3 regions of the Enterobacter sp. N5-15 genome follow, and region 1 is predicted to be linked to each of the others. Evidence: predicted binding sites of a transcription regulator. Region 1 holds the regulator's gene; each other region holds the start of a gene.
The links. The regulator PurR, encoded in region 1, represses purine synthesis genes. The targets are predictions, from matches to a motif close to CANGCAAACGTTTGCNTG.
Positions count from the first base shown of each region.

Region 2: the regulator PurR is predicted to act here: its motif matches at 6,078-6,095, upstream of glyA (serine hydroxymethyltransferase).
Region 3: the regulator PurR is predicted to act here: its motif matches at 2,435-2,452, upstream of AC2TE5_RS07485 (amino acid aminotransferase).

Region 1 is NZ_CM170150.1:2,015,617-2,026,170, forward strand. It holds gene AC2TE5_RS09600 (carbonic anhydrase) at 1-345, shown strand, start outside; gene AC2TE5_RS09605 (FAD-NAD(P)-binding protein) at 374-1,969, opposite strand; tRNA gene AC2TE5_RS09610 (tRNA-Val) at 2,088-2,164, opposite strand; tRNA gene AC2TE5_RS09615 (tRNA-Val) at 2,169-2,245, opposite strand; gene mdtK (MdtK family multidrug efflux MATE transporter) at 2,399-3,772, opposite strand; gene AC2TE5_RS09625 (riboflavin synthase) at 3,998-4,642, shown strand; gene cfa (cyclopropane fatty acyl phospholipid synthase) at 4,674-5,822, opposite strand; gene punC (purine nucleoside transporter PunC) at 6,121-7,320, opposite strand; gene punR (DNA-binding transcriptional activator PunR) at 7,435-8,346, shown strand; gene purR (HTH-type transcriptional repressor PurR) at 8,364-9,389, opposite strand; gene cydH (cytochrome bd-I oxidase subunit CydH) at 9,687-9,776, shown strand; gene AC2TE5_RS09655 (MFS transporter) at 9,940-10,554, shown strand, end outside.
Region 2 is NZ_CM170150.1:3,582,943-3,593,496, forward strand. It holds gene AC2TE5_RS16890 (nickel/cobalt transporter) at 1-885, opposite strand, end outside; gene AC2TE5_RS16895 (DUF1007 family protein) at 876-1,514, opposite strand; gene csiE (stationary phase inducible protein CsiE) at 1,640-2,917, shown strand; gene AC2TE5_RS16905 (3-phenylpropionate MFS transporter) at 2,912-4,057, opposite strand; gene AC2TE5_RS16910 (DoxX family protein) at 4,231-4,653, shown strand; gene glyA (serine hydroxymethyltransferase) at 4,708-5,961, opposite strand; gene hmpA (NO-inducible flavohemoprotein) at 6,266-7,456, shown strand; gene glnB (nitrogen regulatory protein P-II) at 7,538-7,876, opposite strand; gene glrR (two-component system response regulator GlrR) at 7,942-9,279, opposite strand; gene qseG (two-component system QseEF-associated lipoprotein QseG) at 9,266-10,003, opposite strand; gene qseE (two component system sensor histidine kinase QseE/GlrK) at 10,005-10,554, opposite strand, start outside.
Region 3 is NZ_CM170150.1:1,607,447-1,618,000, forward strand. It holds gene mepK (peptidoglycan L,D-endopeptidase MepK) at 1-464, shown strand, start outside; gene AC2TE5_RS07480 (MBL fold metallo-hydrolase) at 485-1,132, shown strand; gene AC2TE5_RS07485 (amino acid aminotransferase) at 1,181-2,371, opposite strand; gene AC2TE5_RS07490 (porin) at 2,556-3,635, opposite strand; gene asnS (asparagine--tRNA ligase) at 4,242-5,642, opposite strand; gene pncB (nicotinate phosphoribosyltransferase) at 5,809-7,011, opposite strand; gene pepN (aminopeptidase N) at 7,266-9,878, shown strand; gene ssuB (aliphatic sulfonates ABC transporter ATP-binding protein) at 9,983-10,554, opposite strand, start outside.

The sequences.
Region 1 (10,554 bases):
CACTCCAACTGTGGCGCGATGAAGGCGATTGCCGATAACGCGAACCTGGAGCCGATGCCTGCCGTGTCACACTGGCTGCGCTATTCTGACGCGGCGAAAGCCGTGGTTGAGAAGAAAACCTGGGACAAGCCGATCGATAAAGTCAATGCGATGGTGCAGGAGAACGTGTTTGCGCAGCTGAGCAACATTAAGACCCATCCGTCCGTCGCGGTGGGCCTGCGTAATAACTCTATCCGACTGCACGGCTGGGTGTACGACATTGAAAGCGGCAAAATCCTTGCACTGGATAAAGAGACGAAAACCTTCGTTTCGCTGTCTGAAAACCCGGAAGTCTTCTTCGAGTAATCAGCAACAGCAGGGCATGGAAGCCCTGTCAGTTCTCAATAAACGGCAATCTCCGCCGCGATCCGGACGCGGGTTTTTCCGCCGCCTTCGCCATTGCTTCCGCAATCTCTGCACACTCCGCCAGCCCCTGAACGAAGGGACGATCGTGCATCAGCCACGGTATCGCGCCGAAGGCGATGCGCCCGCGAACGGTGTCAGGCGCTTTTAAGGTGTAATCCTCGCCGATGTCGGGTATCTCTTCGCCCGTGGCTTCCAGCTGTTTGCGCAGCGTCGGGAAGGGCAGATCTTTCGTTTTGAGCGGCTTTTGGCCGCGCGCATCAATAAAAACGTCGAAGCGGTAAACGGTCTCTTTTGTGGTTATCACCGTTCGATCGCTGCCAACATCCAGCGTGTAATCGTCACCGAGCGCAGCCACGCTAACGATGCCGGCTTCGCGAAGCGCGAGCAGCCTGCGGATCGACTGCGGAGGAATGGCCGCATAGTTGTCGATAAATACCCGGGCCAGGCCTTGCTTAAAGCGCTCTCTGTCCTCTTCGTCGAGGTGGGGGACAATCTCCTGAACCACCTCATGCAGCCGAAGGACGGCATAGCGCCAGGCCACGGTGCGCTGTTCGCGTTTATTTTTCTCAACTTCTTTCAGGTTATCTTCCGCCCAGGTAAAGGGGCCGTGCCGTTTACGATCCTCAAACCAGGCCTCACGGATGCTGTCCGCATTCTGCTTATGCAGCGATATTTTCTCGCACCACGTCGGGTCAGCGAGCTGAAGCTCTTTGACCATCAGGGTAAAGATGCGGTCGAGCAGGCCATCCGATCCTTTCGCAATCTCGCTTTCAGCCGCGCGTTCGGTCAATACCGATAGCGGTTCGTAAGGGATAGGGCAGTAAAAATCGGCTTCCGGCAGAATGCCCGTCCGGGACATCAGAACAATCTTCAACGCGTCGCTACCTTTATCCAGCACGAATTTATCGTCGCGAAACGCACCGTGCTGCATCACTACCGCCATGGCCGCGTCGAGACCGCTTAACGATGTCCCCATAATACCGACGCGGCAGGGAGGAATACGGGCGTCCATCAGACCGGACCAGGGGCTTGGGAAGAACGTGCGCGTGGCTTCATCCTCTTCGGGCCAGACGTGGCCGGTGGCGATAACCGCAAGGTCGAATTGATCGGGCAAGACGCTGCCGTTTACGGAAAGCGTAACGCCGGTTGTTGTGGGAATGATGTCTGTGACCTTCGCAGATTCATGGACATCAACGTTGAATCCCAGCCTTTTTGCCTCTTTTACGATGGAAAGAAAGCTGTCGCGGAAATACTCACCCAGCAGGAGCCTGGGCAGGAACTGCCGGTCATGCAGGCGGGCTTTATCAACCTTAAAGCGCGCAAGATGGGCGTCACTCTGTTCCTTGAGCCAGTCGAGGTAGGTCATAAAAATGGGCGGGATTTCAATGCTCGCAATGTTCGCCAGCATCAGACGAGAGTTATCGTCGTCGTTATAGGGCATACCCACGCCAGCGTCTTGGGATTGTTCAAAGATGGAAACTGAGAGCGGCGTGCTGTTTTTAAGGAGATGATAAAAAGTGTAAATCCCTGTGGGGCCGGAGCCGATAATCGCGATTTTCTTCATCGACGGTCTTCCTGTTTTTTTTCCATAAGAAAAGCGTAGCAGGAGAATAATGATGAAAATAAGGGATTAGGAAAATTCAGGATATCAGAAGAGGATTTGCACCATTTCAGGACTGAAATGGTGCGTCCGAGTGGACTCGAACCACCGACCCCCACCATGTCAAGGTGGTGCTCTAACCAACTGAGCTACGGACGCAGAATGGTGCGTTCAATTGGACTCGAACCAACGACCCCCACCATGTCAAGGTGGTGCTCTAACCAACTGAGCTATGAACGCAACGTGTTGTCGGTGACAACGGGGACGAATATTAGCGGCAGAGCACCAAGGTGGCAAGAGGGAAAATGCATTTTTCTCTCTGATTTCACGCGATTGCTTCATTACCGCGCAAAGTGAAGAGAAAGTAGCCGCCAGGGGGCGGCTACTGCGTCGTTAACGTGCAGCGCGTTGCAAAATAACCGTTGATGGCTGGCGCTGCAGGAAGCGCATACGCATCATCATCATAATCGCCGCTGACGTCAGGCCGATGATAAAGCCCATCCAGAACCCTGCCGGACCCATGCGATCCACCACCAGATCGGTGAGCGCCAGGATATAGCCAGCCGGCAGTCCCAGCACCCAGTAGGCGATGAAGGTGATAAAGAAGATGGAGCGCGTGTCTTTATATCCGCGCAGCACGCCGCTGCCAATCACCTGGATGGAGTCAGAGATCTGGTAAATCGCGGCCAGCAGCATCAGGTGCGAGGCCAGCGTCACCACTTCCGGATTGTCGTTATAGAGCAGGGCAATCTGCTCGCGTAATGCAACGGTAAAGAGCGCCGTACAGATAGCCATGCAGACGCCGACGCCCAGCCCGGTACGGGCGGCCGTTTGCGCATCCAGCGTTGAGCCCTGGCCCAGGCGGAAGCCCACGCGGATCGTCACCGCCGCCGCCAGCGACATCGGCAGGACGAACATCAGGGAGCTGAAGTTCAGCGCAATCTGGTGCCCGGCCACGTTCACAATGCCCAGCGGGGAGACCAGCAGGGCGACCACGGCAAACAGGGTCACCTCAAAGAACAGGGCGAGGGCAATCGGCAACCCTAACTGCACCAGACGCGTCATGATGTTCCAGTCCGGCGTGCTAAATCTGTTCTCGTTGCGAATATCGCGCATGGAACGGGCGCGTTTTACATAGGTGATCATCGCGAAAAACATCACCCAGTAAACGGCTGCCGTCGCCACGCCGCAGCCGACGCCGCCCAGCTCCGGCATCCCGAAGTGACCGTAAATAAAGACATAGTTCACCGGAATATTGACCAGCAGGCCGATAAAGCCCATCACCATCCCGGGCTTGGTTTTCGCCAGGCCCTCACACTGGTTACGCGCTACCTGGAAAAAGAGGTAGCCGGGCGCACCCCAGAGCAGGGCGCGCAGATAGCCCACGGCTTTATCAGCCAGTGCCGGGTCAATGTTATGCATAGCGCGAATGATATGGCCCGCGTTCCAGAGCACGACCATGATCAGCACGGAGACAAACCCTGCCAGCCAGAAACCCTGACGAACCTGATGGGCAATGCGCTCGCGACGACCCGAACCATTGAGCTGAGCGATAACAGGCGTGAGCGCGAGCAGCAGACCGTGGCCGAACAGGATGGCCGGAAGCCAGATTGACGTGCCGATAGCAACGGCCGCCATATCGGTGGCGCTGTAGCCACCTGCCATTACCGTATCCACAAATCCCATTGCGGTCTGGGCCACTTGCGCGACGATCACTGGTATAGCCAGTGCCAATAACTGGCGCGCTTCATTCATGTACTTCTGCACGTGAACACCTTTATTTTGTAGTTATTTGAGAGACTAAAAAAGCCGCCGAAACGGGCAGCAAGAAGAAAATGCAGGGGGGTGCCAGCTATTGTAGCGGGCTTTAGCTATTTATCTAGTGAAAAAATCGCCAGAAAATGCGCTCCGCTGGCAACCTGTTTTTCCAACTGTTATTGTGGTGGGATTAAACGGTGTCACCACCGTCCGGAAAAAACAGGAGTTGTAAGCATGTTTACTGGTATTGTGCAGGGCACCGCCAAAGTGGTGTCCATTGATGAAAAACCTAATTTCCGTACTCATGTTGTTGAGCTGCCGGAATATATGCTTGAGGGCATTGAAACCGGCGCGTCGATTGCCCATAACGGCTGCTGCCTGACCGTTACCGAAATTAACGGCAACCAGATCAGCTTTGATTTAATGAAAGAGACGCTGCGCATCACCAACCTGGGCGAGCTGGCGGTGGGAGATACCGTCAACGTTGAGCGTGCGGCGAAGTTCAGCGATGAGATTGGCGGCCACCTGATGTCCGGGCACATCATGACCACCGCTGAAGTAGCGAAAATCGTGACCTCGGAAAATAACCGTCAAATCTGGTTTAAAATGCAGGATCCTTCATTAATGAAATACATCCTCTATAAAGGATTTATTGGCATTGATGGGATTAGCCTGACGGTGGGTGAAGTAACGCCAACGCGTTTTTGCGTGCATTTAATTCCTGAAACGCTGCAGCGCACCACGCTGGGTGCGAAAAAACTGGGGCACCGCGTGAATATCGAAATCGATCCGCAAACCCAGGCGGTGGTGGATACGGTTGAGCGCGTGCTGGCCGCAAAAGAAGCGGCAATAATAAAGACCGCCGCAGAAGAAGAATAAAAAAATAACCCCGGGCTTCCGGGGTTATTTTTTAGCGTGCGACACGGAGTCCGTGTTCAATCCCACGGCTGAATACTACCTGCCAGAGCTGAATATCCCGTGCGCGAAACGCCCCCGCGCAGGCATTCAGATAATAGCTAAACATCCGCTTGAATCGTTCAGAATAGTTGTCCGCAATCTCAGGCCAGGTCTCCTGAAAACGCGCATGCCATGCCATCAACGTGGTGTCGTAATCCGCGCCAAAGTTATGCCAGTCTTCCATCACGAAATGGGGTTCACTGGCGTTGGCAATCTGGCGAACGGACGGTAAACAGCCATTCGGAAAGATGTATTTGTTGATCCACGGGTCAACGTTATTGTCGGTCCGCTTAGAGCCGATGGTGTGCAGCAGGAAGATGCCGTCCGGTTTGAGATTACGATCCACCACCTCAAAATAGGTATCGTAGTTTTTCGGCCCGACGTGCTCAAACATGCCGACGGAAACGATCCGGTCAAACTGTTCGTTCAGGTCACGGTAATCCTGCAGCCGGATATCGACATCGAGACCCTGGCAGCGCTCTCGCGCCATTTTTTGCTGTTCCGCTGAAATCGTCACGCCGACGACGCTGACGCCATAGTGCTTCGCCATAAAATACGCCAGCCCGCCCCAGCCGCAGCCGATATCCAGCACGCGCATACCGGGCTGCAGCTGCAGCTTCTCGCTAATCAGACGCAGCTTGGCCTGCTGGGCCTCTTCAAGCGTCGACGCCTCTTTCCAGTAGGCGCAGGAGTACTGCATGAAAGGGTCCAGCATACGGCTGAACAGGTCGTTGCCAAGATCGTAGTGTTCTTTGCCAACGATCCACGCGCGTTTTTTACTTTGCAGATTGAACAGTCGGGTAGATGCGACGCGCAGGGTGTCTTTCAGATTGCGAGGGAGTTGATTTTCAAGACCGGCACGCAGCACGCTGGCGAAAAAGGTATCCAGACGTTCGCACTCCCACCAGCCGTCCATATAGCTTTCTCCCAGGCCTAACGATCCCTCCCGCAGCACGCGTTTAAAAAAGTCGGGATGTTTAACCTGAGGATCGGATGGCGATGATCCATTGATAGTGATGCCTGCTCGACCTAACAGTTCACTGACGATCCGGGACCAGTTATCGTCCGGAACGCTGACTTCTTCTATACACGATGAACTCATAGCTTCTCCATCACCCTACTGTGATCAGAACCTTAAAACAGCGTAGACGCTTTTTTTGGTTTGTGAGAAATCTCACGGTAAATACCGCGAGGCTAATATCCGACGTAGAACAGAGGAAGGGAGATAACCCTTGCCGAAATGCCTTCCATGGTAAAACGGGAGCGCTCCGGCTCCCGTTAACACTTAATATTTATCGTATTTAATCGAACCAAATTTAGTATAGGCCTCAAAATTTGGTGATTCAATAGAAAATTGTTAGCAACCTAATCACTGAAAATTAACATGATTTCCGGCGCGATTATGCATGCGACGTTTCAACCTGAGTGCGGTTGTCCTGCTCGCGCTGCGCGGCTGCCTGCATGCGATAGCCCATCACCGCCAGCGCAACCGTGACCAGCATTACGCTGGTGGTGGTCAGGAGCGGCGTGGCAATCAGCGCCGAGACCACCAGGCTTGCCAGGAAGCACAGCCCCAGCTGCAGGGTGTTCTGCAGCGCGGCGGCGCGGCCCGTCGCATGCGGGAACGGACGCAGCGCCTGGGCCACGACAATCGGGTAAATCGCCCCGTTCGCGACGGCCATCACGCAGAATGGGATCAAAATTTCAGCCAGACCGGCACCCGGAATAAAGCCAACGGCCCAGGTCCCGATGACGCTCAGCGCATACAGCACCAGCAGCCATGGCAGCATCTGCTGACCTTCCCACTTCTGCAGCGCCGCGCGGCAGCCGTACCCGCCCACCAGGAACGCGATAGTCTGCGGAACATAGCTCAGGCCGATGGCTGCCGGGCTGTAGCCCATATCATGCAGAATGAACGGCGAACCGGTGAGCCATGCGAAGAAGCTGGCCGAGCAGGCGGCATAGATCAGGACATTACCGCGATACGCTTTGGTGCTGAACAGGGACGTGAAGGTAATCGGCTTCGCGTCAGCATGCGCTTCTTTTTTATGCGCGGGCTTGAGGGCGAACGCCGGCAGCATCAGTACCAGGGTAATGGCAAACAGCGTGGCGAAGATGGCCTGCCAGTCGAAATGCGCGAGGATCCAGCTGCCCAGCAGGGGAGCGAGGGCAGGTGAGAGACCCACCAGCGGCATAATGGTGGCGAAAATACGGTTAGTGCGGTTAGCCGGGTAATAGTCGGTGACCAGAGCCTGCCAGGTCACGGCCGCGGCACAGACGCCCACGGCCTGAATAAAACGCAGCACCAGCAGCCAGGTGGCATCGCGTACCCATAACATCCCCAGGCAGCCCACGGCAAAAATGGCCAGGCCCAGCAGCAGTACCGGTTTACGACCAAAGCGGTCCGAAAGCGGTCCCCAGAGAAGCTGTGCGAAGGCAAAACCGGCGAGGAATAAACTCAGGCTGGCGCTGATGGCGGCAGCCGGGGTGTGCAAATCTTCCTGCATGGCGGCAAACGCCGGCAGGTACATATCGGTGGCCAAAAAGCCCAGCACGCTTAAGCCGCCGAGCCAGACTAAAAAACCGTTCCTGAGTTGCATTATTTTATTCTCCTGAGGAGGCAGGTATACAGTGGCGCTGAGTGTAGGGAGTGCAAAGCCGCTTGTGAAACGCTAATATTTGGCGGGTGCATTCAAATTTTTTGCAGGCAGAAAATGTGGTCAGATTATTCTCTTGAAGTGGTCGATGCTGTTGCGCGTAACGGTAGCTTTAGCGGTGCGGCGCAGGAGCTGCACCGCGTCCCTTCGGCAATCAGCTATACGGTGCGTCAGCTGGAGGAGTGGCTGGCGGTTCCGCTGTTTGAACGGCGGCATCGTGATGTGGAATTAACGCCCGCAGGCGCATGGTTTTTGAAGGAAGGGCGTTCTGTTATCAAAAAAATGCAGATCACCCGCGAACAGTGTCAGCAGATCGCTAACGGCTGGCGGGGACATCTTTCCATCGCGGTGGATAACATCGTTAAGCCGGAACGCACCCGGCAGATGATCGTCGACTTCTATCGTCATTTTTCGGATGTCGAACTGCGGGTCTCGCAGGAGGTGTTCAACGGCGTCTGGGATGCGCTGGCTGACGGCAGGGCAGAGATGGCGATTGGGGCCACGCAGGCGATCCCGGTCGGGGGGCGTTACGCCTTTCGCGATATGGGGATGCTGAGCTGGAAGTGCGTGGTGGCAAGCGATCATCCGCTGGCGGCGATGGAAGGGCCGCTGAGCGATGATACGCTGCGCAACTGGCCGTCGCTGGTGCTGGAGGATACGTCCCGTTCATTGCCCAAGCGTATCACCTGGCTTCTGGACAACCAGCGGCGGGTGGTGGCCCCCGACTGGGAATCGTCGGCGACGTGCCTCAGCGCCGGACTGTGCGTCGCAATGGTGCCCGTTCATTTCGCGCGTCCGCGCATCGATACCGGAGAGTGGGTTGAGCTGACGCTGGAGAATCCGTTCCCGGATGCGGCCTGCTGCCTCACCTGGCAGCAAAATGATGTCTCGCCTGCGATGGCCTGGCTGCTGGATTATCTGGGAGATAGCGAAACGCTAAACCGGGAATGGTTACGGGAGCCAGCATAGCTGGCCCCGTAAAGCGATTAACGACGGTAGTCGCGGAACGGACCGTCCGCAACGGAACGGCGTTCGATAAGACGCGGGTGAACTTCAATGGACTGCGACTCTTCACGCTTGTTGACGATCCTGTCCATCAGCATATTGAAGGCCGTTTCGCCCAGCGAATCTTTCGGCTGGTGAATGGTGGTCAGCGCTGGCGTGAAGAAACGCGCGTTACGCACGTTGTCATACCCGATCACAGAAATATCCTGCGGGACTCGCAGGCCCAGCTCGTCGGCAGCACAGAGCGCGCCCATCGCCATGATGTCGCCCCCGCAGAAAACGGCGGTCGGACGGTGCGGCTGGGAGACAATCTGCTGCATCGCGCGGTAGCCCGATTCCGGCTCAAAGTCACCCTGCACAATCCAGTTTTCCGGCACGTTGATCAGCGCTTCTTCCATCGCTTTCATAAAACCGGCCAGACGGCCCGCGCCGGTGTTGCGCTCCAGCGGACCGGGGATCACGCCAATCTCGCGGTGACCGCGTTCGATCAGATAACGACCGGCCATATAGCCGCCTTCAAAGGCGTTATCGATAACGGAATCGGTGAAATCCGCGCGCGCTTCGCCCCAGTCCATGACCACCATGGGAATGTGGCGATACTCTTCCAGCATCGACAGCACGGATTCCGGGTACTCGGAACACATCACCAGCAGGCCATCAACGCGCTTTTGCGCCATCATCGACAGGTAGGCGCGCTGTTTTTCAATGCTGTTCCACGCGTTGCCCAGAATCAGGGTATAGCCTTTCTGGAAGCAGTTTTTTTCAACCGCTTCAATGATCTCGGCAAAATAGGCCGCTTCACTGCTGGTCGCCAGCAATCCAATAGACTTGGTGTGATTAACCTTGAGGCTACGCGCAACCGCGCTTGGCGAATAGTGCAGCTCTTTGATCGCTGCCCAGACGGCATTGCGCGTCTCTTCCGCCACGAAGCGGGTTTTGTTAATTACATGTGATACGGTTGTAGTGGAAACGTTTGCGCGTTTTGCTACGTCTTTAATTGTTGCCATTAAATGTCACTCCAGACCATATCCTAAACTCCTGAAAAACTTGAAGGTAAACGTTTGCCTTCTCTCACCCTTATCTCGCAATGTTGAATTGCGGCACGCCGGGAAAACGACACGGGACGTCAGGAGGGGGTCAATGGCCGGTACGCTAATAAATTTAGCGTGGAATTTTGTCCTATCTTGATGAAAAGGGGAAGAGGTAAAGTGGTTATCAGTATAAATCCAGGAAGATTTTTGACGTAATCTGTGCAAAAATGAGCAAGCTCACTTTTCGTGTGGGGATTAAAAGGAGAAAAATTGATGAGTTCCGATCTTAAGTTTTCGCTGTTCACCACCGTTGTTGTGCTGGCTCTGATTGTCGCGGCCGGTCTGACGGCTGCGCTGCACTGATTTACGCGGAGGGAGAGCCTTCTCCCTCCCGACTCCCCGGATTGTTACTTCTCTGGCAAAAATCTTTTGCCATTTTGTTAACTTCTCATTTTTTGTGATTGATGTCATGCTTTCCGCTTCTTTGTTCTGTGTCACCACATGACACGGCATCCGGAGTTGACGCATGAAAATCAATTTTCCCCTGCTGGCCCTGGCGATTGGCGCTTTTGGGATTGGCACCACTGAATTCTCCCCGATGGGGTTACTGCCCGTTATTGCCCGGGGCGTAGACGTCTCGATCCCTGCGGCTGGCATGTTAATCAGCGCCTACGCCATCGGCGTGATGGTAGGAGCGCCGCTGATGACGCTTCTACTTTCGCACCGCGCGCGCCGCAATGCGCTGATTTTCCTGATGGCGATTTTCACCCTGGGCAACGTGCTTTCGGCCATTGCGCCGGACTACACCACATTGATGCTCTCACGCATTCTGACCAGCCTTAACCACGGCGCGTTCTTTGGGCTGGGGTCGGTCGTTGCTGCCAGCGTGGTGCCAAAACATAAGCAGGCGAGCGCTGTGGCAACCATGTTTATGGGGCTAACGATTGCCAACATCGGCGGGGTGCCTGCGGCAACCTGGCTGGGGGAAGCGATCGGCTGGCGTATGTCTTTCCTGGCGACTGCCGGGCTGGGCGTGGTTGCGATGGTGGCGCTGTTCTTCTCCTTGCCGAAAGGCAGCGCGGGGGAACGTCCTGACGTGCGCAGAGAGCTGTCGGTGCTGATGCGCCCGCAGGTGCTCTCC
Region 2 (10,554 bases), 1.6 Mb from region 1:
TGTCCACCCGACCTGTCTCCACAATACCGGCGTTTTATTGCCGCTGAGTTTGACCGCCAGCTGACGGAAGCTGTGTACCAGCAGCGCTAACGACGAAATGGTGAGAGACGTTCCTGCCGCCATCGCCAGCGCCGAGAGCATTCCCCAGCCAAACACGCCTATCACCTTACTGAACAGCAGCACCATAATTGCCCCCGAGCACGGGCGCATGCCCATCGAGAGAATAATCATCAGCCGCGCGCGCCAGTCGTCGCCGTTCTGCAACTGTTCCTGCGTGGGCAAATGCTGATGTCCGCAGCCGCAGGTTTCATCATGAACGTGGTGCGGCGTAAAGGTTTTGAATTTCGGTTTTTGCAGCAGCACGCGCAGCTTTTTCAGCGCCCGCCAGCAGAGGATCAGCCCCAGCACGCCCACCAGCGCGTAGCTCCCCTTCTCCAGCCAGAAGCTGCTCAGGTGCAGCTGGCGCGCGGGAAGCTGTAGCAGCGAAAGCACGACCACGACGAGCGCAATCGCGACGCTGCCCTGAAGCAGGGAGGAGGCCAGCGTCAGGCCGATACTCGATTTGAGCTTCGACGGATGTGTGGCGAGCCAGGTTGTGATGACAATTTTGCCGTGCCCCGGCCCCAGCGCGTGCAGAACGCCATAGATAAAGCTGAACGCCAGCAGGGAACCACCCGCTTTGGTCGGGTTTTCCGCCACCGCCTTCAGCAGACCGCTCATCTGCTGGTTGACCTCACGCTGCCAGACAATGCTTTTCATCATAACCTGCGGCCAGGCCTGCCACAGCCAGAGCGAACCGCAAACGGCTAGCAGGAGAAAGAGCGCCAGCGGCCAGAGGTGAAGCCAGCGGCGCGGTTTCCGAACCGGAGAGGAGATCACTGACATTGTAACGTCACCTCCTGCGCGAACTGTTTACCCAACTCCATGTCTTCAGGCGGTGCATCTTCTTTATCAAGCGAGACCGCAAAGTTCAGCGTCTCCTCGCTGGGTTTCGGGGTATGCACGCCAATTTTGCAGTTTTTTTGCAGAGCGTCCGGCAGCCGTACGTCGCTGTCTTTGTCATAGCGCATGTCGACGTAGTAGGTAGGATCAAAGGTGGAAAAACGGTACGTTTGCCCCGCCAGCGGCTGCGGATGCGCCAGAGGAAGCACGAACGTCAGCACCGCCTGATGCCCGTCACGCGTCATACCGTATTCCGTTGGCCGGTTAAGAAATTTGACCTTCTGCCCGTTGTGCCAGAATTCCGTGAAGTAGTGCTGGCCGAGCACGTTGGCCATCACTTCCGCCGCCAGCTTTTTCCAGATTTCGTCGCCGGGCTTCGCGTTTCCCGCATCGTAGAGCAGATCGGCCGAGGTGATTTCATCCATCGTCCAGCGCATCTTCAGGCCGCTCAGCTGCGTGCCGTCGGTGACCAGCTCCGTCTGGAGGTCAATAAAACTGTGAGGGTGTGCGCTGGCGGTGAAGCCGATCGCCGCCAAAAATAACGCCATCGCACTTTGTTTAACTGTTTGCATCAATTCCTCACGTCAAAAATTCTGTGATGTTCCCCAGCAATCCTGAGTGAAAGGCCTGCCGGCGCGCTTTTCAGCGCTCATCCTTTAGCTATTCTTATCAAACATTCACACTGGATACCCGACAGATGATGACGACGCTTGAAATTCCATCTGTGCTTTCCAGTTCGCAGCGCCGCTGCCAGGTGCTTTTGATGCTTTACCTGCCCGATGCTGCCGTCACCGCACAGAGCATAATTGCTGCCAACGGGGTTGACGACGCGATGGCACGGCAAGATATAGCCGAGACGCGCGATGAAATCCAGCGCTATCACCGGCTGGACATCGTCACGCACCACGACGGCAGCTACCGGATTGAAGGCACAGCCCTGAATCAGCGTTTATGCCTGCTGCACTGGCTGCGTCGGGCGCTGCGGCTTTGCCCGCAGTTTGTCTCGCACCAGTTTACCCCCGCATTAAAAACCGCGCTTAAACAACACGGCATTGCGCGGCCGCTTTACGACGATGCGAACCTGCGGGCGCTGATCGGCTTCTGCTCACGCAAGCTGCAGCGCCAGTTTGAATGCCGCGACGTCCAGTTTTTACAGCTCTATTTACAATACTGTCTTATTCAGCACCAGCTCGGGAATACGCCGCAGTTTTCTCACGTTCAGCGCAGCTGGACCCAGTCGAGAGGGGAGTATTTTACGGCCCAGGAGATCGTGCGTCACTGGAGACGGCGCGTCCCGCAGGGAGCGCACGGGGAAGAACAGCTGTTTCTGGCGCTGCTGTTTATGATGCTCCGCACGCCCGATCCGGTGCTCGATAAGCACCAGCAGGATCAGCGCTTGCGCCGCGCCATCGTGCGCATGGTCGCCCGTTTTCGCTCGCAGACCGGGATGAACTTCAGCGACGAACAGGGGCTGACCGATCAGCTGTATATCCATCTTGCTCAGGCGCTGGACCGCTCGCTGTTTGAGATCGGCATCGACACTAGCCTGCCGGAGGAGATCCATCGTCTCTATCCCCGGCTGTTACGCACCACGAAGGAAGCGCTGTTTGAGCTGGAGGCGGAATTTGGGCTGCGTTTTTCTGATGAAGAGATGAGCCTTGTCGCGGTGATTTTCGGTGCCTGGCTGATGCAGGAGACCGATCTGCACGAAAAACAGGTGATCCTGCTGACGGGAGACGATAAGGCCAGTGAGGATCTGATTGAACAGCAGCTTCGCGAGCTGACGCTGCTGCCGCTCAATATTCGCTATCTGACGCTGCAGGCTTTCCAGAAAGAGGGGGCACCGCGCGAGGCCGCGCTGGTTATCACCCCCTACCCTACCGTCCTGCCGCTGTTCTCGCCGCCGCTGATCCATGCCGTTGAGACATTGAACGCGCAGCAGCAAGAACATATTCGCGCCATGCTGGAATCATAGCGACGCGCGAGCGGCCACTTTAGGGCGAACAACGATGGCGGGTAAGGCGACCAGCGCCATCACCCAGAAGACGCCATGCCCCAGATGCTGGTAGAGGAACCCCGCAAAGACCGTCATGATGGCGATACTCCCCCCCATTGCAACCGCCGAATAAACGGCCTGCAGGCGAATAACGTCCCCGCCCTCGCGCGCAGCGATATAGCGCATCGCCGCCAGATGACACACGGTAAAGGTGCCGCAGTGAAGAATTTGCGCCACGATCAGCCACGGCAGTTCGGTCGTCCAGCCCATAATGCCCCAGCGCGCCACGCCGCACACGGCGGAAAGCAGCAGCAGGTCTCGCGCGCCAAAGCGACGGAACAGCTTCTTGCTCAGGGCGAAAATAATGACTTCGGCCACCACGCCCAGCGACCACAGATAGCCCACTGCGGAAGCAGAATATCCCGCCCCCTGCCAGTAGATGGCGCTGAACCCATAGTACGCCGCATGCGCCCCCTGAAGCAGACAGACACACGCCAGAAAACGCCAGCTTTGTGCTACCAGGCTCCGCCAGGCGGGCCAGCCTGCGCTCTCCTGATGTCGGCTTTCCCCATGCGGCATTATCGACGGCCGCAGCAGCATGCCCAGCAGCATTGAGGCAATACCGATACTCAGCAGGGCGAGAATGGCGCGGTAATCGTAAAGGCTGACCAGTTTACCCACCAGCGCGGAGCCAATCACAAAGGCAATAGAGCCCCACAGGCGCACGCGCCCATAGTCCATGGTGATCTGCTTTTGCCAGGTGTTCGCCAGGGCATCCGTCAGCGGTACCAGCGGGGAGAAGAACAGGTTAAAGCCGACCATCACCACCATCAGCCAGGCAAACTGGTGGCTGACCCAGAAGCAGGCAACAAAGACCAGCGTCAGCAGAGCAAGAATGCGCACAGCCTTGATCAGCAAGGAGGGATCGCTGACGCGCGGGGCAATCAGCAGGCTGCCGAGGAAACGCGCTACCAGCCCGGCCCCCAGCAGGACGCCGATGGTCTCGGGAGTCAGGCCGATACCCTTGAGCCAGACGCTCCAGAAGGGCAGAAAAATACCGTAGCTAAAGAAATAGGTGAAATAACTGAGCGCCAGCCAGCGCGTGGAATGCAAGACCATGAATCCCTCCCGAAATCGAGGCCATAGTCTGGCGAGAATATAAAAATTAAGCAAGTCGATAGCCTGCTATAAATTAACGGAAAATTAACATCTTGTGCAGTCGCCTGGCTTATGGCAGGGAATGAAAATATGTATTACGTTTAAATTACTCCACTTGCAGAGGTTTTTCTGCCATGAACTCACTACGTTATTTCGATTTCGGTCAGTCACGTCACCTGCTGCTGCTGATTGGCCGCATCGCGCTTGTCGTGCTGTTTATTATCTTTGGTTATCCAAAACTAACGGGCTTTAGCGGCACCGTACAATATATGACCTCGCTGGGTGCACCGATGCCCATGCTGGCGGCCATTATTGCGGTGGTGATGGAAGTGCCTGCCGCTATCCTGATCGTGCTGGGCTTTTTCACCCGCCCTCTCGCGGTACTGTTTGTATTCTATACCCTCGGAACGGCGGTGATTGGACACCACTACTGGGATATGACCGGTGATGCGGTCGTGCCGAATATGATTAACTTCTACAAGAATATCAGCATTGCTGGCGCCTTTATTTTGCTGGCCATTGTCGGACCGGGGGCCATTTCCCTCGACCGGCGTTAAGCCATAAAAAAAGGCCGCATGCGCGGCCTTTTTTATTTCTGCAAAGCAGATGAATTATGCGTATACCGGGAAGCGTGCGCAGATATCCAGAACTTTACCTTTGACGCGCTCGATTACCGCTTCGTCATTGATGTTGTCCAGAACGTCACACATCCAGCCGGCCAGCTCTTTTACTTCCGCTTCTTTAAAGCCGCGGCGAGTCACGGCCGGAGAACCGATACGGATACCGGAGGTCACGAACGGGCTCTTCGGATCGTTTGGCACGCTGTTTTTATTCACGGTGATGTTGGCGCGGCCCAGGGCAGCGTCAGCTTCTTTACCGGTCAGGTTCTTATCAACCAGATCCAGCAGGAACAGGTGGTTTTCGGTACCGCCGGATACCACTTTGTAGCCACGGTTCAGGAACACTTCCACCATCGCTTTGGCGTTCTTAGCAACCTGCTGCTGATAAACCTTGAACTCTGGCTCCATCGCTTCTTTCAGCGCTACCGCTTTAGCCGCGATAACGTGCATCAGCGGGCCGCCCTGCGCGCTTGGGAACACGGCGGAGTTCAGTTTTTTGTACAGCTCTTCGTCACCGCCTTTCGCCAGGATCAGGCCACCGCGCGGACCCGCCAGGGTTTTGTGGGTGGTGGTGGTCACAACGTGAGCGTGTGGAACCGGGTTCGGGTAAACGCCAGCGGCAATCAGGCCCGCAACGTGCGCCATGTCGACGAACAGGTAAGCACCGATGCTGTCCGCGATTTCACGCATTTTTGCCCAGTCAACGATACCGGAGTAAGCGGAGAAGCCACCGATGATCATCTTCGGTTTGTGCTCTTTAGCCTGCTTCGCCATGTCTTCGTAGTCAATTTTACCGGACTCATCAATACCGTAAGGGATGATGTTGTACAGTTTGCCGGAGAAGTTAACCGGGGAGCCGTGAGTCAGGTGGCCGCCCTGCGCCAGGTTCATACCCAGAACGGTATCGCCCGGCTGCAGCAGCGCGGTGTAGACCGCGAAGTTAGCCTGAGAGCCAGAGTGCGGCTGCACGTTCGCGTAGTCAGCGCCAAAGAGTTCTTTCGCACGGTCGATAGCCAGCTGCTCAACGATATCAACGTACTCGCAACCGCCGTAGTAGCGTTTGCCCGGGTAACCTTCAGCATATTTGTTAGTCAGCTGAGAACCCTGCGCCTGCATGACGCGCGGGCTGGTGTAGTTTTCGGAGGCGATCAGTTCGATGTGCTCTTCCTGACGTACTTTTTCCTGCTCCATAGCCTGCCACAGTTCGGCATCATAATCGGCAATGTTCATTTCACGCTTTAACATCCGCATCTCCTGACTCAGCTAACAAGTAAATTTTGGCCTGAAAAGGCAGTCCTGTTGGACGACGGGCAACAGTATAACTGATTAGTTCTGTGATAACAGGTCTTGACAAACGATTTTACGCAAACGTTTTCCTACGCGCCACGCAAGGGTTTGAGGAATAAAGCTCTCGTCATTTCCAGCGGATTTCTTTTCAGGTTTGTGATGCATATTTTTCATCTTGCAAAGAACCATTTACAACGCAGGGGTATTTTTTATAAGATGCATTTAAAATACATTATTAAAGTCACATCAGAAGGATGCGCTCATGCTCGACGCTCAAACCATCGCTACCGTTAAAGCCACCATTCCCCTGCTGGTGGAAACCGGCCCTAAACTCACCGCCCATTTCTACGATCGCATGTTCACGCACAACCCGGAGCTCAAAGAAATTTTCAACATGAGCAACCAGCGTAACGGCGATCAGCGCGAAGCGCTGTTCAACGCCATCGCGGCCTACGCCAGCAATATTGAAAACCTGGCTGCGCTGCTGCCCGCGGTGGAAAAAATCGCCCAGAAACACACCAGCTTCCAGATTCAACCCGAGCAGTACAACATTGTGGGTGGCCACCTGCTGGCGACGCTGGACGAGATGTTCAGCCCGGGTCAGGAGGTGCTGGACGCGTGGGGTAAAGCCTACGGCGTGCTGGCAAACGTGTTTATCAACCGTGAAGCACAGATCTACAGCGAAAACGCCAGCAAGAACGGCGGCTGGGAAGGCACGCGAGCCTTCCGCATCGTCGAGAAAACCCCGCGCAGCGCATTGATTACCAGCTTTGAATTTGAGCCGGTGGACGGACAGCCGGTTGCCGATTACCAGCCAGGCCAGTATCTGGGCGTGTGGCTGAAGCCTGAAGGCTTCCCGCATCAGGAGATCCGCCAGTATTCTCTTACCCGCAAGCCAAACGGCAAAGGCTACCGTATTGCCGTGAAGCGTGAGGACGGCGGTCAGGTCTCCAACTGGCTCCACAACGAAGCTAACGTGGGCGACGTGGTCCATCTGGCCGCGCCGGCGGGCGATTTCTTTATGGCCGTTGAAACGAATACCCCGGTTACGCTGATCTCTGCGGGCGTCGGCCAAACGCCAATGCTGGCGATGCTCGATACGCTGGCGAAAGCAAACCACGGCGCGCAGGTCAACTGGTTCCACGCTGCGGAAAACGGCGACGTGCACGCCTTTGCGGATGAAGTGAAAACGCTCGGGGCGTCCCTGCCGCGCTTCACCGCGCACGCCTGGTATCGCCTGCCGACGGATGCAGACCGCGCAGCCGCACTGTTTGACAGCGAAGGCCTGATGAATTTAAGCCAGATGGAAGGGGCGTTTAGCGCGCCGGACATGCAGTTCTACGTCTGCGGACCGGTGGCGTTCATGCAGTATGCCGCGAAGCAGCTGGTAGAGCTGGGTGTGAACAAAGACAATATTCATTACGAATGTTTCGGGCCGCATAAGGTGCTGTAATGAAAAAGCCCCTCGTTCGAGGGGCTTTTTTTCGCCGGGTGGCGGCTGCGCCTTACCCGGCCTACAAAACCGTTGGCATTGTTAAATCGCGGCGTCGTCTTCTTCGCCGGTACGGATACGGATCACGCGCGCCACGTCAAAGACGAAGATTTTACCGTCGCCGATTTTGCCCGTCTGCGCGGTGCGGATTATGGTATCCACGCAGGTATCGACGATATCGTCGCTGACCACGATTTCAATTTTTACTTTCGGCAGAAAGTCGACCATGTACTCTGCGCCACGGTAAAGCTCGGTGTGGCCCTTCTGACGACCAAAACCTTTCACTTCCGTCACGGTCATCCCGGTGATGCCGACTTCCGCCAGCGCTTCACGCACATCATCCAGTTTGAAAGGTTTAATAATCGCATCAATCTTTTTCATGGTGGGTCCTTAAACTCTTGCCTGTAAGCTGCCTCGTAATCGATTGCTCACAGTACCATACGGCATTACTCTTTAAAATCGTTTGCTTCCAGCTCGTGGCGCGACAGCAGCTTGTAGAACTCGGTGCGATTGCGTCCGGCCATGCGCGCCGCGTGGGTCACGTTGCCTTTGGTGATCTGCAATAGCTTGCGCAGATAGTTGAGCTCAAACTGATTCCGCGCTTCGGCAAACGTCGGCAGGGCCGTGTTTTCCCCCTCCAGCGCCTGCTCCACCAGCGCATCGCTGATCACCGGTGACGAGGTCAGCGCCACGCACTGCTCAATCACGTTCACCAGCTGACGCACGTTGCCCGGCCAGCCTGCGGCCATCAGCCGCTTCATCGCGTCGGTGGAAAACGCGCGGACGAACGGTTTATGGCGATCGGCCGCCTGGCGCAAAAGGTGGTTCGCCAGCAGCGGAATGTCTTCCGCCCGTTCCGCCAGCGCCGGGATCTTCAGGTTCACCACGTTCAGGCGGTAGTAGAGATCTTCGCGAAACTCGTTGCGGGCCATCACTTTTGGCAGATCGCGGTGGGTGGCGGAAATAATTCGCACATTAATATCAATGTCGCGGTTGCTGCCCAGCGGGCGAACTTTTCGCTCCTGCAGCACGCGCAGCAGTTTGACCTGCAGCGGCGCGGGCATGTCGCCAATCTCGTCCAGGAACAGCGTGCCACCTTCTGCTGCCTGGAACAGCCCTTCCCGGCTGCTCACCGCGCCGGTGAATGCGCCGCGGGCGTGACCAAACAGTTCAGATTCAAGCAGCTGTTCCGGAAGCGCGCCGCAGTTAATGGCGATAAAGGCGTTTTTACTGCGCGGGCTGGCGTTATGGATTGCCTGCGCCAGGATCTCTTTCCCGGTTCCGCTCTGGCCGTTGATGAGCACGCTGACGTCGGACTGCGCCACCATCCGGGCCTGTTCAAGCAGACGCAGCATAATGGGGCTGCGGGTGACGATGGACTCTCGCCATGCTTCATCCCCCGACGGGGCGGCATGTTCCAGCGCGCTGTCGATGGCCTTATAGAGCGCGTCTTTGTCCACCGGCTTGGTCAGGAAGCTGAATACCCCCTGCTGCGTCGCGGCAACCGCATCCGGGATCGACCCGTGCGCCGTCAGGATAATCACGGGCATACCCGGCTGCTGCTTCTGGATCTCCGCAAACAGCTGCAGGCCATCCATTTCGTCCATCCGCAGGTCGCTTATCACCAGATCGATTTTCTCGCGGCCGAGGATCTTCAGCCCCTCCAGCCCGCTTTCAGCGGTCACGACGCTGTAGCCTTCACTCACCAGACGCATGCCCAGCAGCTTTAGCAGCCCGGGATCGTCATCCACCAGTAACAGATGGGCAGGTTTACGGCTCGTCATGCTTCACATCCTCTTGTTTCGGCGTATCGCTATCCGGTGCCGCGGATGAACTCCCCGGCTGATATTTACGCGACGAAAGCTGCCTTTCGATATCGGTCAGATTCTCCAGCTTACGCGTCGTGGTATCCAGTTGCGTACGTAAATGTTGCTGCTGTTGACGCAGCGTATCAAGCTCGCTGTCGGTTGACTGTTGCAGCTTGCTGTAGCGGGAGCGCTCTTCAGACAGCTGAAGCTGTAATGTCTGCCCATCGCGCCAGAGCTGGTATACCGGGCGTACCTGTACCGGAAGATTGACCACAAACGTGTCCAGTCGGGTCACATTGACGCGGCGTTCAACGGGGGTGATTTTCGCATCTGCGAGTAAAATCCCACGCTTGAACGCGTCCTGCCAGGTGTCGTCATCCAGCATCGCCGCCTTCGAACGGGCGTCTACCGGCGCAAGACGCTGGGCGCAGTCTATTCCACGCAGCCAGAACAGCGGGTTGCTTTCAACGTCATGTCCTGACAGGTTCCAGATGTCTTCACAGCGGGTTGAGAGGAAATCTGCCAGTTGGTTATCGGGCCATTTATCTTCTTGTTTATCGCTAATGGCACTTTGTGGCGTATGGGAAACACACCCAGCCAGAAATAAACAGGGCAGGCTCAGGCGAAGCGTGTTGCAGGAAAACACCGCGCGTACGGCGCGGAAAAAGACGTGTGACATACTCACCAGACATAGATTCATTTTATTGATTTTTCCGGCTCAGGGGCAGTTCGATACGGAAGCAAACATCTGAACGTTCGTCCGCGGCAATGTTTAGCTCACCCTGCATGCGTCGTATGCAGTCCCGGGCGATGCTCAAGCCCAGCCCGCTTCCTTTAACCGCGCCTTTCCGCTGATGACTCCCCTGGAAAAAGGGTTCGAAGATCATGATTTTTTCGTCATCGGGGATCGGGGTGCCGGTGTTTGCGACGTCAATAAACACCCGTGAACCATTCGTATTACTTCGGATATAAATGTTACCGGATTCAGTACCATAGTGCACCGCATTGGAGTAAAGATTATCCAGAACGCTCATCAGCAGCATGGGCTCAGCCAGGCACGCAGGCGCATTCAGCTCGACGCCGGTATGCATCATTTTAGCTCTTGCTGGCAAGCTATGGGCGGAGATCACCATATCCACCAGCGGCTCAATCGCAACGTTTTCCAGTACGACCGCCCCGTCTGCCAGCTTGCGGTTGTAGTCCAGCAGTTGCTCAATTAGCTTTTGCAGATTACGGCTGCTGTTATCCAGG
Region 3 (10,554 bases), 410 kb from region 1:
TTGCCACCCTCTCGACACCTCGTCCGCGAGTTTTAACGCTCAACAATCTTCATACCGGTGAGTCGCTAAAAGCGGAGTTTTTCGATGGCAGAGGCTATATTCAGGATGAATTAGCAAGACTTAACCATTTTTTCCGTGATTTCCGCGCGAATAAAATAAAAGCCATCGATCCAGGACTGTTTGATCAGATTTTCCGCCTTCAGGGCCTGCTGGGCACCAGCAAGCCGGTTCAGCTCATCTCTGGCTATCGCTCGATTGATACCAACAATGAACTGCGCGCCCACAGCCGCGGGGTAGCGAAAAAAAGCTATCACACGAAGGGACAGGCAATGGATTTCCATATTGAAGGCGTTTCGTTAGCCAATATTCGCAAAGCCGCGTTATCTATGCGCGCAGGTGGTGTAGGATATTACCCCAGCAGCAACTTTGTGCATATTGATACCGGTCCGGTTCGGCACTGGTAATAACGAAACACAGGAGCAGTATGAACTATCGTATTATTCCGGTTACCGCGTTCTCCCAGAATTGTTCATTGATCTGGTGCGAACAGACTAAACTGGCCGCGCTTGTCGATCCCGGCGGTGACGCTGAGAAAATCAAGCAGGAAGTCGCAGCAAGCGGCGTCACGCTGATGCAGATTTTGCTCACGCATGGTCATCTTGACCATGTAGGTGCTGCCGCTGAACTGGCTGAACACTACGGTGTGCCGGTGATCGGCCCGGAAAAAGAAGATGAGTTCTGGCTGCAGGGGTTACCCGCCCAAAGCCGCATGTTTGGCCTTGATGAGTGTCAGCCCCTGACGCCCGATCGCTGGCTAAATGAGGGAGAGCGCGTTAACGTAGGGAATGTGACTTTACAGGTGTTGCATTGTCCTGGGCATACGCCAGGCCATATCGTCTTCTTTGATGGCCAGTCCCGTCTGCTGATTTCCGGCGATGTGATCTTCAAAGGTGGCGTAGGACGCAGCGATTTTCCGCGCGGCGACCACGGGCAGCTGATTCAGTCGATTAAACAAAAGTTATTGCCGCTGGGTGATGACGTTACGTTTATCCCTGGACACGGTCCGATGTCGACGCTGGGCTATGAACGGCTCCATAACCCGTTCCTTCAGGATGAAATGCCTGTCTGGTAACCAATAAAAAAAAGCCTGCATAACGCAGGCTTTTTTTATGGGCGCAAATTACAGTACGGCGACAATCGCTTCGCACAGTGGCGCCATGTTGTCAGGCGTCATGCCTGCAACGTTCACACGGCCAGACGCTACGGCGTACACGCCAAACTCTTCACGCAGACGCAGAACCTGCTCTTTGGTCAGGCCGCTGAACGAGAACATGCCGTTCTGTTTGATGATAAAGCTGAAGTCGCGGTCCGCGCCTTTTTCAGCCAGGGTGTTCACAAACAGCAGGCGCATGCGCTGAATGCGCTGGCGCATATCGTTCAGCTCTTGTTCCCAGATAGCGCGCAGCGCATCGTTGCTCAGGATGGTGGCAACAACAGACGCACCGTGTGCCGGTGGGTTAGAGTAGTTAGCGCGGATAACCGATTTCATCTGGCTGAACGCACGATCGACGGTCTCTTCGTTAGCTGCAACCAGCGTACAGGCACCTACGCGCTCATTGTACAGACCGAAGTTCTTGGAATAAGAGCTTGCGACAATCAGCTCCTGATGCACGGCTGCGAACGCGCGCAGGCCTTCGGCATCTTCTTCCAGACCACGGGCGAAGCCCTGGTAGGCAAAGTCAAACAGCGGCAGCCAGCCTTTTTCTACGGACAGCTTCGCCAGGTGCTCCCACTGCTCAAGCGTCGGGTCGATACCGGTTGGGTTGTGGCAGCAACCGTGGAACAGCACCACGTCACCTGCCTGCGCTTCGCTCAGGCTCGCCAGCAGGCCGTCAAAGTCGAGAGAGTGGTTTGCCGCGTCGTAGTAGGCATATTCTCGCACTTCCAGACCCGCAGAGTTAAACACGCTCTTGTGGTTCGGCCAGCTTGGGTTGCTTACCCATACGCGCTTAACAGAGGTGTTTTTCGCCAGGAAATCCGCCGCCACGCGCAGCGCACCGGTACCGCCTGGGGTCTGTGCTGTACGGGCACGTTTGCCACTCACAATTGCGCTGCCTTTACCGAACAGCAGCTCCTGGGTGCAGCGACCAAATTCAGGGATACCATCAATACCGAGGTAGTTTTTGGTGGTTTCGTTTTCCAGCAGATACTGCTCAGCTTTCTTAACGCTGGTCAGTACCGGAGTTTTGCCGGTTTCATCTTTATATACACCAATACCCAGGTTGATTTTGCCAGGGCGGTCGTCGGCACGAAACAGATCGGCCAGGCCCAGAATAGGGTCGGCAGGAGCGGCGGTAATGTTCTCAAACATGACGAAGTTCCATTGTGATTACAGAAGTGAAATCCGCTATCAGGTTAACGGTAGATTTACAAAATGCCAACCGTTTGCGACGAAAAGCGTGCGGCTTTTCAAAAGTCGCCATTATTTTCTGTCACGCATAAAAAAACAGGGCCGAAGCCCTGTTCATTAATCATATAACAAAGTGGTGTACTGATTAGAACTGGTAGGTTACGCCAACGGTAGCCTGGTTGTCAGAGCCAACCCAGCTGGTGGACGCATCTTTGTCGTCCAGCAGGTTGAAGCGGTAGTCACCGTACACGTTGAAGTTCTTGTTGAAGTAGTAAGTCGCACCAGTGGTGATGTATTTCGCCAGGTCACGGTCGCCGATGCCGTTCAGGTCTTTACCTTTGGACTGAACGTAGGAAACGGAAGGACGCAGACCGAAGTCGAACTGGTACTGTGCGATAACTTCGAAGTTCTGGGTCTTGTTAGCAACGTCGTACACAGTCTCTGTGCTATCGCCCAGGATGCTCATGTTGCGGGTTTCAGCGTAAACGGTCGCCAGGTAGATATTGTTCGCGTCATATTTCGCGCCAACTGCCCAGGACTCAGCTTTATCGCCTTTACCATCTGCTTTTTGATCCAGAGTACGGTTTGCAGTGCTGTATGCACCGATCAGACCGAACCCTTCGCCGAACTCGTAGCCCAGGGACAGACCAACGCCGTCACCGTTCGCTTTACGCAGATCGCTACGTTCGTTTTTACCCTGGTACTGAACGCCAAAGTTCAGACCATCAACCAGACCGAAGAAGTTGTTGTTACGGTAGGTCAGCAGGCCAGTAGAACGGCTGGTCATGTAGTTATCAACATAGCCGCCACCCCAGGTTTCGCCAGAGAAGGACGGAGCCATATCCGTGTAGGATTCTACGTCGTAAACGATACCGTAGTTACGACCGTAGTCCAGAGAACCTGCTTCAGAAACTTTGATACCCGCGAATGCCAGACGAGTTACGTTAGTCTGGTCGCCTTCGGCTGCACCAGCTTTCGCACGGTATTCCCACTGACCGTAACCGATCAGTTGATCATTGATCTGAGTTTCGCCTTTAAAGCCGATCTGGCCGTAAGAGGAGTCAGCGTTTTTATGTTCGCCAGAAGTGGTGAAGCCGTGTTCACCCACAACTTTACCGTAGAAGTCCAGTTTGTTGCCGTTCTTGTTATAGATTTCTGCAGCGTTAGCTGCACCGGCTACCAGCAGGGCAGGGATTACCACTGCCAGAATATTGCGCTTCATCATTATTTATTACCCTCATTGGTTTTTTTATGACACTCGCCACTGCCGTCAATAAATTCTGTCAATAAATATTTCCGGAACTATTGATGAGAGTTTGGTGTCTTTATGTATCTGACAGGCATCTTTCCATTCGGCGAAGCGTTTCGCTAGCCTGAAAGTGCTACAATTCTCGAGATTAAGTAACTAAAAGAAATTATGTGTAACTAAATATGTATTTTTGGGAACTTTGTGAACCACCTCAAACTTCAGACCAACCTGGCGAATTAAACGCCAAAACCTATCCTATATATATGAATTGCTTATGATTAATTAAGATAAAGGCGATTCGTATAAACAGACGTTAAACGACTCTGTTTTTCTTATGACCCCAAAAAGACTTCTGGATGGCTGTAAAAGTGGTTGAAATTTGTGCTATCGCTTGAGGAAGCAATAATCGCAATAAGAATGGGGTTTATTTTTTGTGGCTGGATATTTCGCGGAAACAAAACGTAACAGGTAGTGGTTGTGACGGGGTGAAGGTTGAAAGACGCTGACTTTGCGCTGACGAAAACTGACAATACAGAATAAAATAATGGCCAGCATAAGCTGGCCATTTTAGTCTTGTACCGATTAGAAGCTGGCGTTACGAGGAGTACGTGGGAAAGGAATCACGTCGCGTACGTTCTGAACACCGGTAACGTAGGCAATCAGACGCTCGAAGCCCAGACCAAAACCGGCGTGCGGTACGGTACCGTAACGACGCAGATCGCGGTACCAGCTGTAATCAGCTGGGTTGAGCCCCATCTCTTCCATACGCGCGTCCAGCACGTCAAGACGCTCTTCACGCTGAGAGCCACCGATGATTTCACCAATGCCCGGCGCCAGAACGTCCATCGCTGCCACGGTCTTACCGTCTTCGTTAAGGCGCATATAGAAGGCCTTAATGTCTTTCGGGTAGTTTTTAACGACAACCGGCGCTTTGAAATGCTTCTCGGCCAGATAGCGTTCGTGTTCAGACGCCAGGTCAACGCCCCAGTAAACCGGGTTCTCGAACGTCTCACCGCATTTCTCGAGGATCGCCACCGCGTCGGTATAGTCCACCTGCGCAAAGTCGGCGGACACGAAACGCTCCAGACGCGCCACAGCATCGCTGTCTACGCGTTCTGCGAAGAATTTCATGTCGTCAGGACGTTCTTCCAGAACCGCTTTGAACACATACTTCAGCATCGCTTCCGCCAGACCCGCAACATCGTCCAGGTCGGCGAAGGCCACTTCAGGCTCCAGCATCCAGAATTCCGCCAGGTGACGGCTGGTGTTGGAGTTTTCGGCACGGAAGGTTGGGCCAAAGGTGTAGATCTTAGACAGCGCACAGGCGTACGTTTCGCCGTTGAGCTGGCCGGATACCGTCAGGAAAGCTTCTTTACCAAAGAAGTCTTTGTCATAGTCCACTTTACCTTCAGGCGTGCGCGGCAGGTTTTCCATGTCCAGCGTCGAGACGCGGAACATCTCACCCGCACCTTCCGTATCGGACGCGGTGATCAGCGGGGTAGACACCCAGAAGTAGCCCTGCTCATCGAAGAAACGATGCAGCGCCTGCGCCAGCGTATGACGCACGCGCGCCACCGCACCAATCAGGTTGGTACGCGGACGCAGGTGGGCGACTTCACGCAGATATTCGATGCTGTGACGTTTTGCCGCCATCGGATAGGTATCCGGATCTTCAACCCAGCCGGTGACTTCAATCGCAGAGGCCTGAATTTCGAAGCTCTGGCCCTGGCCCGGTGATGCCACAACCATGCCGGTAACAATGACGGAGCAACCGGTTGTCAGGCGCAAAACGTCATCATTGTAATTGGGCAGAGAATTATTAATGACGGCCTGTACAGGATCAAAGCAGGAACCGTCATAGACGGCGAGGAAGGAGATGCCAGCTTTAGAATCTCGGCGGGTACGCACCCATCCGCGCACGGTGACTTCCTGGTCAACGGCGACACGGCCCTGGAGTACGTCGGCTACAGGCACAACGCTCATAATATTCTCTCTGTTAATAGTCGGAAAAAATAAACACTTGTCCACCCTTATGGGGGGATATCTATGTTACCTGCCATCTGCTATCAGACAAGTAAATTTCGCAGTCAAACGAGAAGAATTGAGAAATAAATAAGGAGAAGGGAGCCATGAAGGCTCCCGTAAGCGCTTAACTGGCTTTTTTGATCTGGGGAAGATCGAACGCTTTGCGCAATGCGCGGACAAACGCTTTGTCATGGCAGATGGTTTTACCCGGGCTGTCGGAGAGTTTTGCCACCGGCTTGCCGTTACATTCCACCAGTTTGATGACGATATTCAGAGGTTTTACCTGAGGAATATCGCAGGTCAGACGGGTACCAATTCCGAAGCTCAGGTTCACCCGGGTGTTGAAATGGCGATAGAGTTCGACCGCTTTCGCCAGGTCGAGATTATCGGAGAAGACCAGCACCTTGCTCATCGGATCGATGCCGAGTTTCTCGTAATGGGCAATGGCCTTCTCGCCCCATTCAACCGGATCCCCGGAGTCGTGGCGTAACCCCTGGTAACGTTCAGCGAACTCGGGACCAAAGTCGCGCAGGAAGGCATCCATCGTAATACAGTCGGTGAGGGCGATCCCGAGCTGATTCGGGTACTCCTCAAGCCATGCGGCCAGTGCCGCGCGCTGGCTGTTAGCCAGGTCGGGGCTGATCTGCTGATGCGCCTGGAACCACTCGTGCGCCTGGGTGCCCATCGGCGTCAGGCCGAGGCGGCGTGCCAGATCGTAGTTACTGGTGCCCACGAACCACGGCTCCTGCTGCAGACGTTTAACGATGGCTTCCTGAACGTCACGCGAGAAACGGCGACGGGTGCCAAAGTCCATCAGGCGGAAGCGGGACATGTCCAGCCCTTCGGTCAGCGTGGAGAAGGCAGCGAGTTTATTTTCCAGCGCGGCGACCGCCTGCTCGACGCCCGTTTCCGGCGAACGGTAGCGGTGAGCCAGTTCACTGATCACTGCCAGAAGCGGCACTTCCCACATGATCACTTCCCGCCACGGACCTTCAAGGCGAATATCAAGCTTGCCGTTATCGTTAAGCACGGTGACCTGCTCCGGCTTATAGCGGAAATCGCGCAGCCAGTTCAGGTAGTCGGCTTTGAAGAAAGGCAGGCCAGAAAGCCACTGATATTCCTCGTCCTGCAGCGTCAGATGCTGCATAGCATTGACCTGTTCACGAATGGCGTCTGCGTAGATACCAAGCAAGTCGTCGCCACGACAGCGGAATTCCGCCGCGACATGAACGTCATAGTAATGGTGGAAAACGGCTTGCTGCATATGCAGTTTATACGCGTCGGTATCCAGCAACGTATGCAGAACTGGAGAAGCGAATTGAGTCATAGGTGCGCAGTAGCATCCTCTCACAGGAGCGTTTAGTACAATAAACAACTCCGGAGTATACCTTGTTTAGTGATTTATTGAACCCCGATCACAACATAAGCGCGTTTTATGGTCGAGGGCATTTTGTGCCCCGTGTTATACAAATGTAGCAAAAAAAGGTTTTGACCCTGAAAAGATGAACATTCTGCATAGCGCGTTTTGCGCAACAGGAATATATTGAAACGTTACTCGACAAACGATGCATAAGGTTTTCTATGACACAACAGCCACAAGCCAAATACCGCCACGACTACCGTGCGCCGGATTACCTGATTAGCGAAATCGATCTGACTTTTGACCTGGATGCCACTAAAACCGTTGTCACTGCGGTGAGCCAGGTGACGCGCCACAGCGCAACTGCGGTGCCGCTGCGTCTGGATGGTGAAGACCTGACGCTGGTCTCCCTGCACATTAATGATGAAGCCTGGTCAGACTATAAAGAAGAAAACAACCAGCTGGTCATCGACAACCTGCCGGAACAGTTTACGCTGCGCATCGTGAATGAAATCAGCCCTGCCGCCAACACCGCGCTGGAAGGGCTTTACCAGTCAGGCGTGGCGCTGTGTACCCAGTGTGAAGCGGAAGGGTTCCGCCACATTACGTGGTATCTCGACCGTCCGGACGTCCTGGCGCGCTTCACCACCAAAATCATCGCCGATAAAACCCTGTATCCCTTCCTGCTCTCCAACGGTAACCGCGTAGGCGAAGGCGAGCTGGAGAATGGCCGTCACTGGGTGCAGTGGCAGGATCCCTTCCCGAAACCGTGCTACCTGTTTGCGCTGGTGGCGGGGGATTTCGACGTGCTGCGCGACACCTTCAAAACGCGCTCAGGCCGCGAAGTGGCGCTGGAGCTGTTTGTTGACCGCGGCAACCTTGACCGTGCGCCGTGGGCAATGACCTCCCTCATCAACTCCATGAAGTGGGACGAGGAGCGCTTCGGCCTCGAATATGACCTCGACATCTATATGATCGTCGCCGTCGATTTCTTCAACATGGGCGCAATGGAGAACAAAGGCCTTAACGTCTTTAACTCCAAATACGTGCTGGCGCGTACCGATACCGCAACGGACAAAGACTACCTCGATATCGAGCGCGTCATCGGCCACGAATATTTCCACAACTGGACCGGTAACCGCGTTACCTGCCGCGACTGGTTCCAGCTGAGCCTGAAAGAGGGCCTGACCGTCTTCCGCGATCAGGAGTTCAGCTCCGACCTGGGTTCACGCGCGGTGAACCGCATCAACAACGTGCGCACCATGCGTGGTCTGCAGTTTGCGGAAGATGCCAGCCCAATGGCGCACCCGATCCGCCCGGATAAAGTCATCGAGATGAACAACTTCTACACCCTGACGGTGTACGAGAAGGGCGCTGAAATTATCCGCATGATCCACACCCTGCTGGGTGAGGAGAACTTCCAGAAAGGGATGCAGCTGTACTTCGAGCGTCATGACGGCAGCGCGGCCACCTGCGACGATTTTGTGCAGGCGATGGAGGATGCCTCTAATGTCGATCTCTCTCACTTCCGCCGCTGGTACAGCCAGGCCGGTACGCCAGTTGTCACCGTCAAAGACGATTACAATCCGGAAACCGAGCAGTACACCCTGACCATCAGCCAGCGCACGCCGCCGACGGCGGAGCAGGAAGAGAAATATCCGCTGCATATTCCGTTCAGCATTGAGCTGTACGATAACGAAGGCAAAGTTATCCCGCTCCAGAAGGGCGGCCACCCGGTACACCACGTGCTGAACGTGACCCAGGCCGAGCAGACCTTTATCTTCGATAACGTCTACTTCCAGCCGGTGCCTGCGCTGCTGTGCGAATTCTCCGCGCCGGTGAAGCTGGAGTACAAGTGGAGCGATCAGCAGCTGACGTTCCTGATGCGTCACGCGCGTAACGACTTCTCCCGCTGGGATGCAGCGCAAAGCCTGCTGGCGACCTACATTAAGATCAACGTAAACCGTCATCAGCAGGGCCAGCCGCTGTCGCTGCCTGTCCATGTGGCTGACGCGTTCCGCGCGATCCTGCTGGATGAGAAGATTGACCCGGCGCTGGCCGCTGAAATTCTGACCCTGCCGTCAGCGACTGAAATCGCCGAGTTGTTTGATATCATCGATCCGATTGCCATCGTGGCGGTGCGTGAAGCGCTGACCCGTACGCTGGCTGCAGAACTGGCCGATGAGTTCCTGGCCATTTATAACGCCAATAAGCTTGACGCGTATCGCGTTGAGCACGCGGACATTGGTAAACGTTCTCTGCGCAATACCTGCCTGCGCTATCTTGCGTTTGGTGAAACCGGGCTGGCGAACACCCTGGTGAGCAAGCAGTATCACGAAGCGGATAACATGACCGACGCGCTGGCCGCGCTGGGCGCAAGCGTTGCCGCCGAACTGCCGTGCCGTGATGCGCTAATGCAGGAGTACGACGACAAGTGGCATCAGGATGGTCTGGTGATGGACAAGTGGTTCATCCTGCAGGCGACCAGCCCGGCGGCCGATGCGCTCAGCAAAGTGCGCAGCCTGTTGAAGCATCGCTCCTTTACCCTGAGCAACCCAAACCGCGTGCGCTCTCTGATTGGCGCGTTTGCCAGCAGCAACCCTGCGGCGTTCCACGCCGAAGACGGCAGCGGTTATCAGTTCATGGTGGAAATGCTGACCGAGCTGAACAGCCGTAACCCGCAGGTGGCGTCCCGTCTGATTGAGCCGCTGATCCGTCTGAAACGCTACGATGCGAAGCGTCAGGCGAAGATGCGTGCCGCGCTTGAGCAGCTGAAAGGGCTGGAGAACCTGTCTGGCGATCTGTACGAGAAGATTGCTAAGGCCTTAGCGTAATACGAAAAAGTGCCCGGTGGGCAAGTAAAAGCAAAACGGCAACCTCGGTTGCCGTTTTTAGTTTTTTCTCCCTCTCCCCGTGGGAGAGGGCCGGGGTGAGGGCATCAGGCATTAGCTTTAATCAACGCCCGTTCACTTACCCCACGCTTCATCACCCGATCCAACACCTCAGCTTCCAGCTCCGCCAGTCTTGCCGACCCCACGCGGCGAGGGCGCGGGATATCCACCGTCAAATCCAGGCCAATCTTCCCGTCTTCTATCAGCAGCACCCGGTCAGCCATCGCCACAGCTTCGCTCACGTCATGCGTCACCAGCAGTACCGTAAAGCCGTGCGCCTGCCACAGGGAACCAATCAAATCCTGCATTTCGATCCGCGTCAGGGCATCGAGCGCGCCGAGCGGTTCATCAAGCAACAGCAGGCCCGGTCGGTGAATCAGCGCCCGCGCCAGCGCCACGCGCTGCTTCTGTCCACCCGAGAGGGCCGCGGGCCATTCACCCGCACGATTTTCCAGCCCAACGGCGGCCAGCGCCTGGCGGGCTTCATCCCGCCAGTTTCCCTTCAGACCGAGCCCAACGTTGTCGATAACCGTTTTCCACGGCAGCAGGCGCGCGTCCTGAAACATCATGCGGGTATCGTCCTGAATATTCGAAAGCGGCGTCGTTCCTGCCAGAATGT